DNA from 4 places in the Pradoshia sp. D12 genome. Region 2 is predicted to be linked to each of the others. Evidence: predicted binding sites of a transcription regulator. Region 2 holds the regulator's gene; each other region holds the start of a gene.

Region 1 (3,310 bases), 930 kb from region 2:
TAGCGCTGACACGTACAAACATTTCAGGTGTAAATTGTGGCAGACGTTCGAAAGAAAATGCTTCTTTTCCTGAAGTTAGCGTATCACCAATCTGATAGGTTCCTGTATCATATAATCCGATAATATCTCCTGCTACTGCTTCAGCAATATTGTTTCTTTCCTCTGCAAGAAATTGTGTTGAATTATTAAGTTTCATAGGCTTGCCTGTTCGGCTTAATTGAACAGTCATCCCACGTTCAAACTTACCTGAGCAAATGCGCAAAAAGGCAATTCGGTCACGGTGCATCGGATTCATATTTGCTTGGATTTTAAATATAAATCCTGAAAAAGTATCCTGAACGGGTTCAACCGGCCCCACGGATGATGGTCTTGGCTGAGGCTTTGGCGCAAACTCTAAATACGTATCCAAAAATGTCTGAACGCCAAAATTAGTAAGGGCACTTCCAAAGAATACAGGAATTAATTCACCATTTCTGACTTTTTCACGCGAAAATTCATTTCCTGCTTCATTTAACAATAACACTTCTTCCAATGTTTGCTCATATAAAGGAGACTCAACAATAGAGTGATTTTCATCTTCTACTTCGCCTTCTTCATTCAATTTTAAGTATCTCTCTTCATCTTCAGCCTTAAACATTTCAATTCGGTTATAATAACGGTCATAAATACCGAAGAAGTCTTTACCCATCCCGATTGGCCAGTTCATTGGATAGGATTCTATTCCAAGCACTTCCTCCAACTCAGCCAATAGCTCAAGCGGCAATTTACCTTGGCGATCCATTTTATTAATAAATGTGAAAATAGGAATTCCTCTCATGCGACAAACCTTAAATAATTTCAATGTTTGTGCTTCAATCCCTTTGGCAGCATCAATAATCATAACTGCGCTATCAACAGCCATTAATGTACGGTACGTATCTTCACTGAAATCTTGGTGTCCAGGTGTGTCGAGGATATTAACACGGGTCCCATTATAGTCAAACTGCATAACACTAGAGGTTACGGAAATTCCACGCTGCTTCTCAATTTCCATCCAGTCGCTTGTCGCATATTTACCGGTTTTACGTCCTTTTACAGTTCCAGCGTCACGGATTGCGCCACCAAATAAGAGCAACTTTTCTGTTAACGTCGTTTTACCTGCGTCAGGGTGAGAAATAATTGCAAAGGTTCTTCTTGATTCTATCTGTTCTTTTAAATTTGTCATGTAAGCCATCCTTTTATATATAGTAAAACTTCATAAATCTATTCATCTTGGATCTACATCTCCAATGATACTTTGATGTTGTAAAAAGAAAATAACCACTTTAACAATTCTTATTAAAATCAAAATCCATCTTATCAAATATACCATGTAAAAAAATAATATGTGAATAGGCGAATCATAAGTTTTAATCAAACAGTCATATTTTCTCATATGTAGTGAATTACAGTCAATTAGTGTCCGTTTAAGTATTTCGCAATTCTTTGGGGCAAGGTAAGATAACATAAAAAAAACGAGCATTATTGCCCGTCCTTTAAGCTACTTTTTTCTTATTGGTTAATTTTTTTGTAATATAGCTGATCACGAAAGGTGCAGCTGCTGCAATAACTCTTTTTAAGATTTTACTTTTCAAGATAATCACCATCCTTATACTTACCTTACCCGTATTCGGTGGAAGATAATCACAAGATTTACGCAAGTTTACCTTATTTGAATAAAAGAGGCTATCAGAAAAGTGAATAATTTCACAAGCTTATTGATTAATTATAGAAGTCATAGTAGTTTATTTAGTAGACGTTTTTTCAGCATAGGAGGAATTTAACATCATGGAAGAACAAGGATTACAGTATTTAGTTGCCCTTGCAAAGAAAAAGAAAAGGCTGTTAGACCATTTTCCTCTTCATTATTTCTTAAGAGCGATGATGGCAGGAATATTTGTAGGGTTTGTAATCATTACCTGCTTTAGAACAGGAGAATATTTCAGGGTAGCCGACTCACCTTTTGCATACCTATTCCCGGCACTTTTCTTTGGTATCGCATTAATACTCATTATTTACGGTGGGGCAGAGCTATTTACCGGTAATACCGCTTATTTCACTGTCGCTTATATGCGTAATGAGGTAACTCTCAGAGATTTAGGCCGAAACTGGGGCGCTTGTTATCTTGGCAATGCTGTTGGGGCAATCTTCTTTGCCATTTTATTTTACCTTACAGGCATATTCAGCCACATTCCAAACGAGCATTTAATGCACGAAATTGTTTCTTATAAAATGCATGGATCTGTTTCAGCTTTATTCTTTAAAGGAATCCTTTGTAACTGGCTTGTTTGTTTAGCTTGTTACTTGCCTAGCCAAGTAAAAGGTGACGGAGCTAAAATGGCAATGATGATTGCAGTTGTATTTTTATTCTTCTCATCAGGCTTTGAACATAGCATTGCAAACTTATCATTATTCTCAATTGCATTAGTATCACCACATCCTGATACCATTACAATCGGAAATGCCATCTACAATTTGATTCCTGTTACTTTGGGTAATATTGTCGGTGGAGCAATATTTGTAGGAATGTTATATCAGTTCTTAAGTAAATCAAGCACAAAGCTTCAATTACAGGACAACATGAATAAAATCTCTGAAATCACTGAGAAAGAAAATACAAAATAATAAAGTGAACCAAGAAAAAGAAGACCAATTCATAAAGTTTGAATTGGTCTTCTTTTAATTTCAGCTCATGACGGCCTCTTTATGAATGTGAATCAATTGATACTCCTCATGCGACAATGTTTCCTCCAACAAATCCAATAAATGATAATGATGAGTGAAAAAGATAACTTGAGTTTTTTTCGATAATTCTTTTAAGATAGATAACGTAATTTTTGAACGTTCATTATCAAAGTGAACAAGAATATCATCGACAATAAATGGAATAGGTTCATTTTCCTCACAATATTTTTCTATGCTTGCAACTCTTAAGGATAAATACAATTGATCTTTTGTTCCATCACTCATCGCGTCTATTCCAATTTTCTCGTTATTTCTTAAACCCAGTAGTACTTCTTCATCCTTTTCATTATAATCAACAGTCAATCCTTCAAAGGAGTTCAGTGTTAATTTTGCAAACAGTTTTGATGCTTTTGTTAAAATCGGATTTTGATTTTCGGAACGGAAATATTCTATTCCCTTCTGTAATACAAATGTAGCTAATTTTTTTTGGACATATTGATCGGTCAATTCTGCGAGCTCAGCCAGGATACTTTCTCTTTCTTCTGCGGCCTGAACAGCTGCATATGAATTTCCCTTAATCTTTTCTTCATATTCTTTTCTGCATACA
Region 2 (3,310 bases):
CAGAAGAAATCGCAGCAACTTGTGCAATGGATTCTTTGCCTTCGATTGGTTTGGAGATTGCTTGTAATTCTTCAATTGCAACAGAAACAGCTTTTTCAATCCCTTTACGAACGCCCATTGGGTTAGCGCCAGCTGTTACGTTTTTCAATCCTTCACGAATCATAGCTTGGGCAAGAACTGTTGCAGTAGTTGTACCGTCACCAGCAATTTCATTTGTTTTGCTTGCTACTTCTGCAACCAATTTAGCACCCATGTTTTCAAACGCGTCTTCAAGCTCGATTTCTTTTGCGATTGTTACACCATCATTTGTGATAAGTGGGGAACCGAATTTCTTTTCAAGAACAACGTTACGTCCTTTTGGTCCAAGTGTAACTTTTACTGTATCAGCTAATGCATCTACCCCACGTAACATAGCGCGGCGAGCTTCTTCACTAAATTTAATATCTTTTGCCATACGTAAATTACCTCCTCGATTTTTTTGTTATGTCTTATTTTTTAATCGACATTTTCGTTAAGCAATAACGGCCAAAATGTCGCTTTCACGTAAAATTAAGTATTCTTTACCTTCGTATTTAATTTCTGTACCTGAATATTTAGAGAAGATAATATGATCGCCTTCAGATACTTCCAATCCTACTCGCTCACCATTCTCAAGGACACGGCCTGTTCCTACCGCTACAATTTTGCCTTCAGATGGTTTTTCTTTGGCAGTGTCTGGTAACACGATGCCGCTTGCAGTTTTTTCCTCTTGTGCGACAAGTTCAATCACAACGCGATCTCCTAGTGGCTTTAACAAGTAAAACTACCTCCTTAAAGTTATCTCCATTTTTATTAGCACTCATCATCGTTGAGTGCTAACACAATTTATAGTTTAAATAAAGAACCAATGATTTGCAAGTAATATTAGTTAAAATTTTTAAATTTTATCACCATTTATTTATCTTACCCAAATAAGGTCTAAATATCCTTTTTATTTCAGTTTGGTAGATGAAGAGAAGGAAAATGTTTCGCAATTGTAACTATGAGGTAAAAACGGTTAAAATTAAAGATATACGCAATCTAATATCTATATAAAAGATTAAGGGAGTTTTTCTATTTGAAAAAATATTACTGGTCAATTCTCATTACCTATATTGCCATGCAATTTTCTTCTATTCTTGGTATCCCAATTATGCTGGTTTTCTTATCGAACACGAATATCCCCGCGGAACGGATAGAAGTATTGGCTGCAGGGTATTGGATTGTTATAAGCTTTATTCTGGCTTCTATCATTACTCTAGTCCTACTGAGATATGAAAAAAATAATAGAAGCTTAGGCGATCAGGCAAGTGTGGGAGCTTCGATCGGCTGGGCAATTGGCGGAGTATTTCTTGCTTTGTTTTCACAATCTATAGCTGGTAATATCGAACGAATTATTGGTATTCCTACCGGGTCTGAAAATACACAGAATATACTCGGTCTCATTGAGGCAGTACCGCTTGTTATGGTAGTCAGTTCTGTACTTGGGCCATTTTTAGAAGAGATTGTCTTTAGGAAAATTATCTTTGGCACATTACACAAGCGATTGAATTTCTTCCTGAGCGCGTTAATCAGTTCACTGATCTTTGCCGTTGCTCACATGGAATTTGTACATATCCTGCTTTATACAGCAATGGGATTCACATTTGCTTATTTATATGTTAAAACAAAGAGAATCCTTGTTCCTATTTTTGCCCACATTACTATGAATACATTAGTTGTAATCGTACAATCACTTTACAAAGATGATATATTAAAAAATATGGAAGAGCTTAATAAAGTTCAAAGCTTTATCGGAGGTTTGTTATGAGACGTTCACCGTTGTATATGGCAACGACTTACTTAATTTTAGGTGCTATTTTTATATTTTTTGCTGTTCAAAATGTATCACGCAGCGGTTGGGATTTCTTTACCTATTTCCTGATCATACTGGCTACACTTGATGTTGGTTCAGGAATCCGCTTGGTGATGATTCATAAGCAAATAAAGAAAATGAAAAGTGAAAAACCAAAAGAATAACAAAAAAAATCTCGGAGGGAAAACCTTCGAGATTTTTTATTCTGTATCTTCCGTATTTCCGGATGGATAATGTTTAAGAAAATATACTAATGATTGCAATTCGACTGCAAGGTCAATATGATGGACACGAATGCTGTCTGGCACATTCAGACGTGCCGGCGTAAAGTTTAAAATAGCCTTAATGTTCGCAGCCACTAAACGATCTGTAATAGATTGGGCAACCTGTGATGGAACTGTTAAAATAGCTACACTAATATCTTGCTTTTCAAGTTTTTTCTCCAGTTCATCCATATGATAGAGCGGAACATCCCCTATAAGGGTTCCTACTTTATCAGGAGAAACATCAAACGCCATTTCAATCTTTGTATTATTATTTTTCATAAAATTATAATTTAAGAAAGCTGTACCTAGATTCCCGACTCCAATTAGAGCTACCTTTGTAATCTCATCTTGATCGAGAGTTTTTCTAAAGAAGGATAATAGATAATTAACATTGTAACCATACCCTTTTTTACCTAAAGCACCAAAGTACGAGAAATCTCTTCGTATAGTAGCTGAATCTACTTTAACAGCTTCACTTAGTTCTGCGGAAGAAACTCGTAGTTTTCCTGACGCGTGTAGATTTTGTATAAAACGATAATATAATGGAAGTCGTTTGGCTGTAGCCTGCGGTATTTTAGTATTTTCCTGCAAAATTAATTCCCTTCTCCCTATTCTTTCTTGTCAATCGTTACTCCATATATCAAAACTGCCTTTGATAATCCCGACTGGTTTTACCCCCCCGGTTTTCCAATGAAAATAGTTTCCTTCAATAACCATTGATTTTTCGATTGCTTTGCACATAACATATAAGGTTAATCAAGTATTGCTGAAACAGCTGTTATTTCTTACTTTCGTTTTTAAGATTATACGAATAATTAATCTATTCATATTTTCAGCTTTTTTCCATATAAAATCAATATCTAATCCTTGGAGTGCCCGGGTACCACATAGAAATTATATCAGAAGTTTTCTTCACTACCATAATTCTAACTATCTTAGCTATGTATAATACGCCGCTTTTTTATCAATGATTCGTTAATTTTATATTCGAGCAAAATACTAGGACTAGCGGTTCTGATTGTTTCCAGGTTACCTCCGCGGTACCAATCATATGGGATCTTTCCTGATTAATAAAGCACGTAAATTCACTGAAAGTTTATTCTCCTATTCCTATTCTATAATATTTCTATCATTTTTGGTAATTTTTGTGTGAGTATTCACAAATTTTCTA
Region 3 (3,310 bases), 280 kb from region 2:
CGGAATAACATAACTAAAGCACAGAGAATGTACATAACCCCAATACGTTTATGATCAACAGTGGTAAGCCATTCATCTTTAAGCCAGCGCCATTTCTTAAAATAAGTCAGGCCGATAACAATAGCCAGCGAAACGGCGACAATACTTACCATTGCGCCATAGATTAACGGGCCACCATGTACTATAAATTTATCCCAATCCAAGGTTGTAACTCCTTTCTTATGAAAGCTTTAATTTTAATGATTTGAATGATCTTCGTGCTCTGTATTACCTTTTTCTGTATCTTCATCAAACGTGTTGTCTGCATCATCGCTCTCGTTTGATGGAGATGGCTCAGAACCATGATGATGTCCTTCAGGTGGAGGGCTGAAATCCAAGTGAGTAGAAGAATATGATTGTCTGCCGACGTGTGCTGTATCAAGCAGCTTTTCAAATTTTTCTTCTGTTAACTTGCCTTCATTTGCTTTTACTTCACTAACCCATTCTTCGAAATCATCTGGAGTCATAGACAGTGCTTCAAAATCCATATGGGCGTAACCTTCACCACTGAAGTTTGCATTTCTCCCCATCATGGAAGCAGGTGTTTCAGCTACAAAATTTAATTTTGTTACCATGTCACTCATGGCGTATTTCTGGCCACCGAGCTGTGGAATCCAGAAGCTTGTAATTGGTCCGTATGAATATAGACGGAATTCTACTACTCTATTAGTTGGAATGTTTACATAGTTAACCGTTTCAATACCTTGCTCTGGATAACTGAAATGCCATTTCCAGTTTGAAGAAGCTGCGTAGATAACCAATGGTTTTTGATCTTCATAGCCTTTTGGCTTTCCTTCTACTTCAAATGTAGTTTTAACTGTGACTACAGCTAATATGGCTACAATAATAATTGGTATGACTGTCCATGTTATTTCAAGCGCCTTGCTGCCTTCCATATGTGGCGGCTCGTAATCTTTTGGAGCTTTGGATGCTCGGTATTTATATAAAATAACGATAAAAAGTACATATACTACAAGCACAACAGCTGCCATTAAAGCCATTGAGAAAAGAATGGCATTGGATTGTGTTTTTGCAACAGGACCATTTGTGTCGAATACAACCCAGTCACATCCCGCTAACATAAGAATAGACGCCATCATGGAACTCAAAAGTGCCCATTTTTTATTCATATTTTTCCCCTTCCTAATGTAATAAGTAAATTTAAGCTATGTAAGGGAAATTCATGTAAATCTGCACACCTTAATAGTTATAATTTCCCTTGATTGCTGCTATTTAGGTATAATTCTTCCTTTTTCCATAGCCCCTGATTTTCAATATAATAACTGAATTTCAAAATTACAAATATATGAAACTAAAAGAAGACATGGAAATCTTCAATTTTGACAAAGTTGTGAACAAATTAACAATTAATTATATTCTTAGAATTTATTGTAAAATTGTCGCTTTAAAGTAGCATTTTTATGTGAATACTAGGATGTGAAATCTGAAAACGCCTATTATATAGAAAAAGGCTTTCGATCAGTATCAAAAAGGCTTAAACTTATGAATAATCTAGATAAGTGAAACGGAGTTATACAATGAACGAAAAAGATTATGATGATTTATTACATATAAAAACAGTCGGTAATCAAACTGGATTTTATAATTCTATGCATTATCACCGATATGAGCCGACTCCGTATTGGGTTTTAGAAAAGTTATTGGATGAGTATGACCTTAATAGTGATGATCATATGGTCGATTTTGGATGCGGAAAGGGGAGACTAAATTTTTTTCTTCATTACAAAACAGGGGCATTTGTAAGTGGGGTAGAAATGAATGAACAATTTATTAATGAAGCTGAGGAAAATCTCAAGAACTATAATTACAAGGGGAAAGACCGAATTCAATTTCACTGTTGTCTGGCAGAGGAGTTTCAAATTCAACCAACTTATAATAGGTTTTATTTCTTTAATCCTTTTACGATACAAATATTCCGCCAGGTTCTAACGAACATTCTGTTGTCCGTTGAAGAAACATATCGCGAGGTACACCTAATATTATATTATCCATCTGAGGATTATATATATTTTCTTGAAAATCAATCTGTGTTTGAACTACACAAAGAGATTGTTCTAAATGAAACGAATCCGTTTGAGAGAATACTGATCTACCGGCTAGCTTATTAAATTGAAAAAGGCGTTCCCATTGGAATGCCTTTTTTCGTATAAAATATCAGAAGGTTTATGGAGTAGTGGTAGATTCAGTAATATAAACAACCAATTTGTAGCTCTTTAGGGCAAACAGCCGGATACCTATCATTAATTTGGGCTTGGCCTTTTTTCTGTTTTTTCTTCATATGGTTCCACATGAACATGGACACGATAGACTCCATGATCCTTCATTAAATCCTTTTCTACAAGAGTAGCAATATCATGGGCTTCTTTAATATTTAACGTGTTGTCTACCAAAATAATGATATCAATGACTTCATTATTTCCGTAATTTCGTCCCATAATTTTTTTAATTCCTTTAACCCCTTCTATTTGGTCAATGGAATTTTGATAGATTTTAATCTTAGACTCATCAAAGCCATCTGATAAGTAATGGGATGCTTCTCTAAAAATATCCCAGGCTGTTTTGCAAATCAATAACCCTACGAGTATGGCAGTAATTGTATCGAGGAAAGGCATATTTAGCTGGGAGCCGAATATGCCAATTGCTGCTCCAATACTGACATACGCATCAGAAATATTGTCTTTGGCAGCAGCTTTAACGGAATGGCTGTTGATTCTTTTTGCTAGCTTTATATTATAGCGATAGACGAAGTACATGACGAGGGCGGAAAAAATCGCCGTGTATGCTGCCGTTATATCAGGTATATTTTTTTCCCTGCTTAAAATGGATTGGAATCCATCCGTTAGAACTTGGATACCTACTGTCATCATGATAAAAGAAGATAGGAGAGAGGCAATCGACTCACTTTTCCAGTGCCCATATGCATGATCGCTATCGGGAGGCCGCTGGGAAACTTTTAAACCAATTAATACAGCTACTGAGGCAATGATGTCAGTTATATTGTTCAGCCCATCTGCACGTAATGCTTCAGACTCACTTATATATCCAACAATCAGCTTTAATATGGAAAGAAATACGTATGCAGCAATGCTTAGGATTGCTCCGCGTTCACCTAATTTAAGGTCCCTGTATTTTTGTTTCTCCAAAAAGGTCACCTCAAGTTTTTTATTGAATTCACCATTACTTATTAGTATAGAATAAATCCATAAAAAAGAGCATTCCAATTAATTAATCATTTGGAATACTTTTGTTT
Region 4 (3,310 bases), 1.5 Mb from region 2:
CTTCTCTTGTAATGATAGAAGGCACTCCAGTACAGATATCTTTATATCCATATTCGCCATCAAGAATAGTAGAAAGTGCGACAATTTTATGAGAATCATTAAATATTTCTTTAGTGATAGATGCCAGAGCTGATCCGATACCGTAGTAGGTGGTTCCTTTTCTTTCTAGTATCTCAAACCCTACTCTTTTCACTTTTTGCAATAATAAATCTAAATCGATTTCCCCAATTTCTTCTTTTCCTTCTTCTAAAATTTGTAGAAGTGGTTTTCCCCCAACAGTCATGTGGGACCAAGCGGCAAATTGAGAGTCTCCATGTTCACCCATTGTATAACCATTAATACTTCTTGGATCAACATGTAAAATTTCCGATAAATAATTTTTCAATCTTGAAGAGTCTAATGAAGTTCCAGTACCAATTACTCTATTTCTCGGAAGGCCAGATAATTTCCATACCATATAAGTCATAATATCAACTGGATTGGATGCTATCAAAAAGATACCGTCAAACCCACTTTCCATTACTTCCGAAACAATAGACTTCATAATCCTTGCACTAATTTCCAATGTATCTAGTCGTGTCTGACCTTTTTTAGGAGGAGGACCAGCAGTTATGATAACGATATCTGCATCTTCGCAATCAGAATAGGAACCCGCAGTAATTTTCGTTCGGCTTGGCAAAAAGTCGATGCAGTGTAATAAATCCCAAACTTCACCCTTTGCTCTTTCATGGTTAATGTCAATCATAATTAATTCATCGCAAATTCCTTGATTAATTAAGCTATAGGCTGCACTTGATCCAACCAAACCAGTTCCTACCATTGCTACTTTTTTTAGATTTCTCAAATTACTCACTCCTCTAAGATGTTAAATATGTGAATCTTTTCACATAACGCATTATCAATATAGCTTCTTATTTTTTCATGGTCAAGAAAAATGTGGTATTTTTCACTAAATATACATTTATTACATTAAAAAGTTAACTTTACTTTTTTTGAATAAAATCAAGCTGGAAATTAAGCTATGAATAGCACTTTTGCTTTTTTGTATATCCCTTTAATGAGTTTAAATTATTCTTGGAAAAAGTGACCCCCAATCAACTTGGAATAAAGACAATAAAAGAACCTCATTATCTTAATGAGGATTCTTTCTGAATATAAGAAACGATGAAAAGTTCATTTAATATTTTCTTTAACTATGTTACATCCCAACTGTTTTCTCTCTATTACACCTGTTTCTCCAACGCATTTTTAGCAAGTAAGGTCAGCGTAGAATCATCCATAGGAGGATTATGCAGACCTGCCCGAACATCACGATAATATCTTTGCATTGGACTTTTCCGTTGCAGGCTTTGTGCGCCGACTATTCGCATGGCTGTATCGACAATCGAGATTGCTTGATTGGTTATAGCCGTTTTAACAGCTGCCAATTCAGGACCCATTTGTTCACGTTTCTCAGGATACTGCTCCCATCTTTGAGCAATAGAATATAAAAAGCTCCTAGACTGCATCAGCTCAAGCTCCATTTGACCAATCTTTGCCTGAATATGCGGCAGTTCAGAGATTGTGCCCTTTAAACTGTTTGGTGAATACGTTTTTGCAAATTGAATCGCATAGTTACGCGCTCCCATTGCAATGCCTAAATAACACGCAGGTATATGTAAAAGCCAGCCTGAAGCTTTTCTAGCAGAAGCTCTTTCCACAAAATCTTCTTCACGAAGCACTACATTTTCCATAAGTAAATCATGGCTGCCAGTTCCCTGCATCGAGATCATATCCCATGTTTCATCAATACTCACACCGCTCTGGTTTTTGTATACTTTAAACCAACCAATCGTTTCCTCGTCAGGAATCCATGCACTTACAAGAAAAATATCCAAAACCGGAGCCAGTGAGGTGTACGTTTTTCTTCCGTTAAGAATCCATTTATCTCCTTTTCTAAGAGCGATCGTCTCTGGTCTATCTCCCCTTGTTGGGCTACCTGTCGCTGGTTCAGATGCGGCACGATTAACCAAAGCTCCGTCAGCGATTTCGTTAAATAGTTTCTTTTTATTTTCTTCTGTCCATGTTTTATTTTCTAAGAGCTCCAGGATTACCATATTGTGCCACCCAATTGCTAGTGACGTTGAACCGCAATGCTGGGCGATGATCTCCTGGCCAAGCAAAAAAGTCGTTAACCCTTCCCCTGCTCCTCCAAATTCCTGCGGCAAGGTTAAGGTTGTATACTTCATTTTTTTCAAATCGGTAATATTCTCGGCTGGAAATGAGCGTTCCTCGTCATATTTTTGTGCTCTTACAGAAAACTCTTTTGCTACGTCTTTTAATTGCTGCAAAATAGTTTCTTGTTGCTTTGTTAAATATTCCTCCATGTTGCCAGCTCCCTTATCGAAAAAACTATTCTGGGTTGAATAGTATGGTTTATATGTTTATCATATCACTTTGCCGTTTCTATACCCATTACCAAACTATAATTATTCCCCTATTCCCTAAGCAAAACACCTATGCAAATGATCTATAACGTGCATTAACTAATTATAAAGAGAGGGGAGACTACATTTGAGTAATGAAAGTGATAAAGATTTTTTTGATTATGCTTCTGATCTAATTGGTGAACAAGTCCAGGTTATTACAGTTGAAGGTTCATATTACGGGGAATTAAAGGCGTTAAAGAGCGACTTTTTGTTGCTGCTTACCACAAATAGAGGTCAAACTAGCATAATAGCCATCCGCTTCAAGAAAATAATTGGCATTTCAAGAAACCTATACAAGGAAAGAAGACGTCCATTATTCTTCGGTCAACAATGGAACCAAGAGCAGGATCATACAGACGACCAATATGATGATCATGTAGAGGATCATTATGAACATTCAGCAGACAATGATCATGATGAGCATGAAAATCATGATTTTCATGACGAAAAATAATTCAAAAGAAGTAAGGACTCTGCTTTTACCTCTGCGAGTCCTTTCTTTGTTTTACTAATTGCCTTAGAGCAGACCTTAAATCCGGATAGATAAATGAGTATCCGGCTTCGATTAATTTTTTGGGTATCACCTTTTGCCCTTGCAGTATTAACGTACTCATTTCTCCAAGAGCTGTCTTCATGAAAATAGAAGGAATGGTTGTCCAATGCGGTTTATTAAGTACCTCACCCAGAGTTTTACCGAAATCCTCCATTCTCTTTGGATGCGGAGCGGTAAAATTCACCGGGCCATTTATTTGGTTATTTCGGATACAAAATAAAATTGCATTTGCCACATCCTCAACATGAATCCACGAATACCATTGTCGGCCTGAACCTAAATTACCTCC

The links. Region 2 encodes Rex, which represses fermentation and respiration genes when NADH is low (regulators of the CRP and FNR family bind a similar motif). Its sites were predicted from a motif close to TTGTGAAATATTTCACAA; they were not measured.
Region 1: a site for Rex is predicted at 1,714-1,731, ahead of F7984_RS05830 (formate/nitrite transporter family protein). Genes of this name have one in related genera too.
Region 3: a site for Rex is predicted at 1,389-1,406, ahead of qoxA (cytochrome aa3 quinol oxidase subunit II). Genes of this name have one in related genera too.
Region 4: a site for Rex is predicted at 872-889, ahead of F7984_RS08450 (L-lactate dehydrogenase). Genes of this name have one in related genera too.

What each region holds. Positions count from the first base shown of each region.
Region 1 covers NZ_CP044545.1:1,178,561-1,181,870, reverse strand. The annotation lists gene F7984_RS05835 (peptide chain release factor 3) at 1-1,204, opposite strand, end outside; gene F7984_RS18915 (hypothetical protein) at 1,515-1,679, opposite strand; gene F7984_RS05830 (formate/nitrite transporter family protein) at 1,807-2,643, shown strand; gene F7984_RS05825 (YhaN family protein) at 2,704-3,310, opposite strand, start outside.
Region 2 covers NZ_CP044545.1:248,974-252,283, reverse strand. The annotation lists gene groL (chaperonin GroEL) at 1-454, opposite strand, end outside; gene groES (co-chaperone GroES) at 512-796, opposite strand; gene F7984_RS01430 (CPBP family intramembrane glutamic endopeptidase) at 1,097-1,828, shown strand; gene F7984_RS01425 (YdiK family protein) at 1,825-2,037, shown strand; gene F7984_RS01420 (redox-sensing transcriptional repressor Rex) at 2,074-2,733, opposite strand.
Region 3 covers NZ_CP044545.1:530,952-534,261, forward strand. The annotation lists gene qoxB (cytochrome aa3 quinol oxidase subunit I) at 1-203, opposite strand, end outside; gene qoxA (cytochrome aa3 quinol oxidase subunit II) at 237-1,169, opposite strand; gene F7984_RS02620 (methyltransferase domain-containing protein) at 1,578-2,168, shown strand; gene F7984_RS02625 (cation diffusion facilitator family transporter) at 2,301-3,203, opposite strand.
Region 4 covers NZ_CP044545.1:1,736,743-1,740,052, reverse strand. The annotation lists gene F7984_RS08450 (L-lactate dehydrogenase) at 1-844, opposite strand, end outside; gene F7984_RS08445 (acyl-CoA dehydrogenase family protein) at 1,224-2,366, opposite strand; gene F7984_RS08440 (hypothetical protein) at 2,554-2,922, shown strand; gene F7984_RS08435 (TIGR01777 family oxidoreductase) at 2,948-3,310, opposite strand, start outside.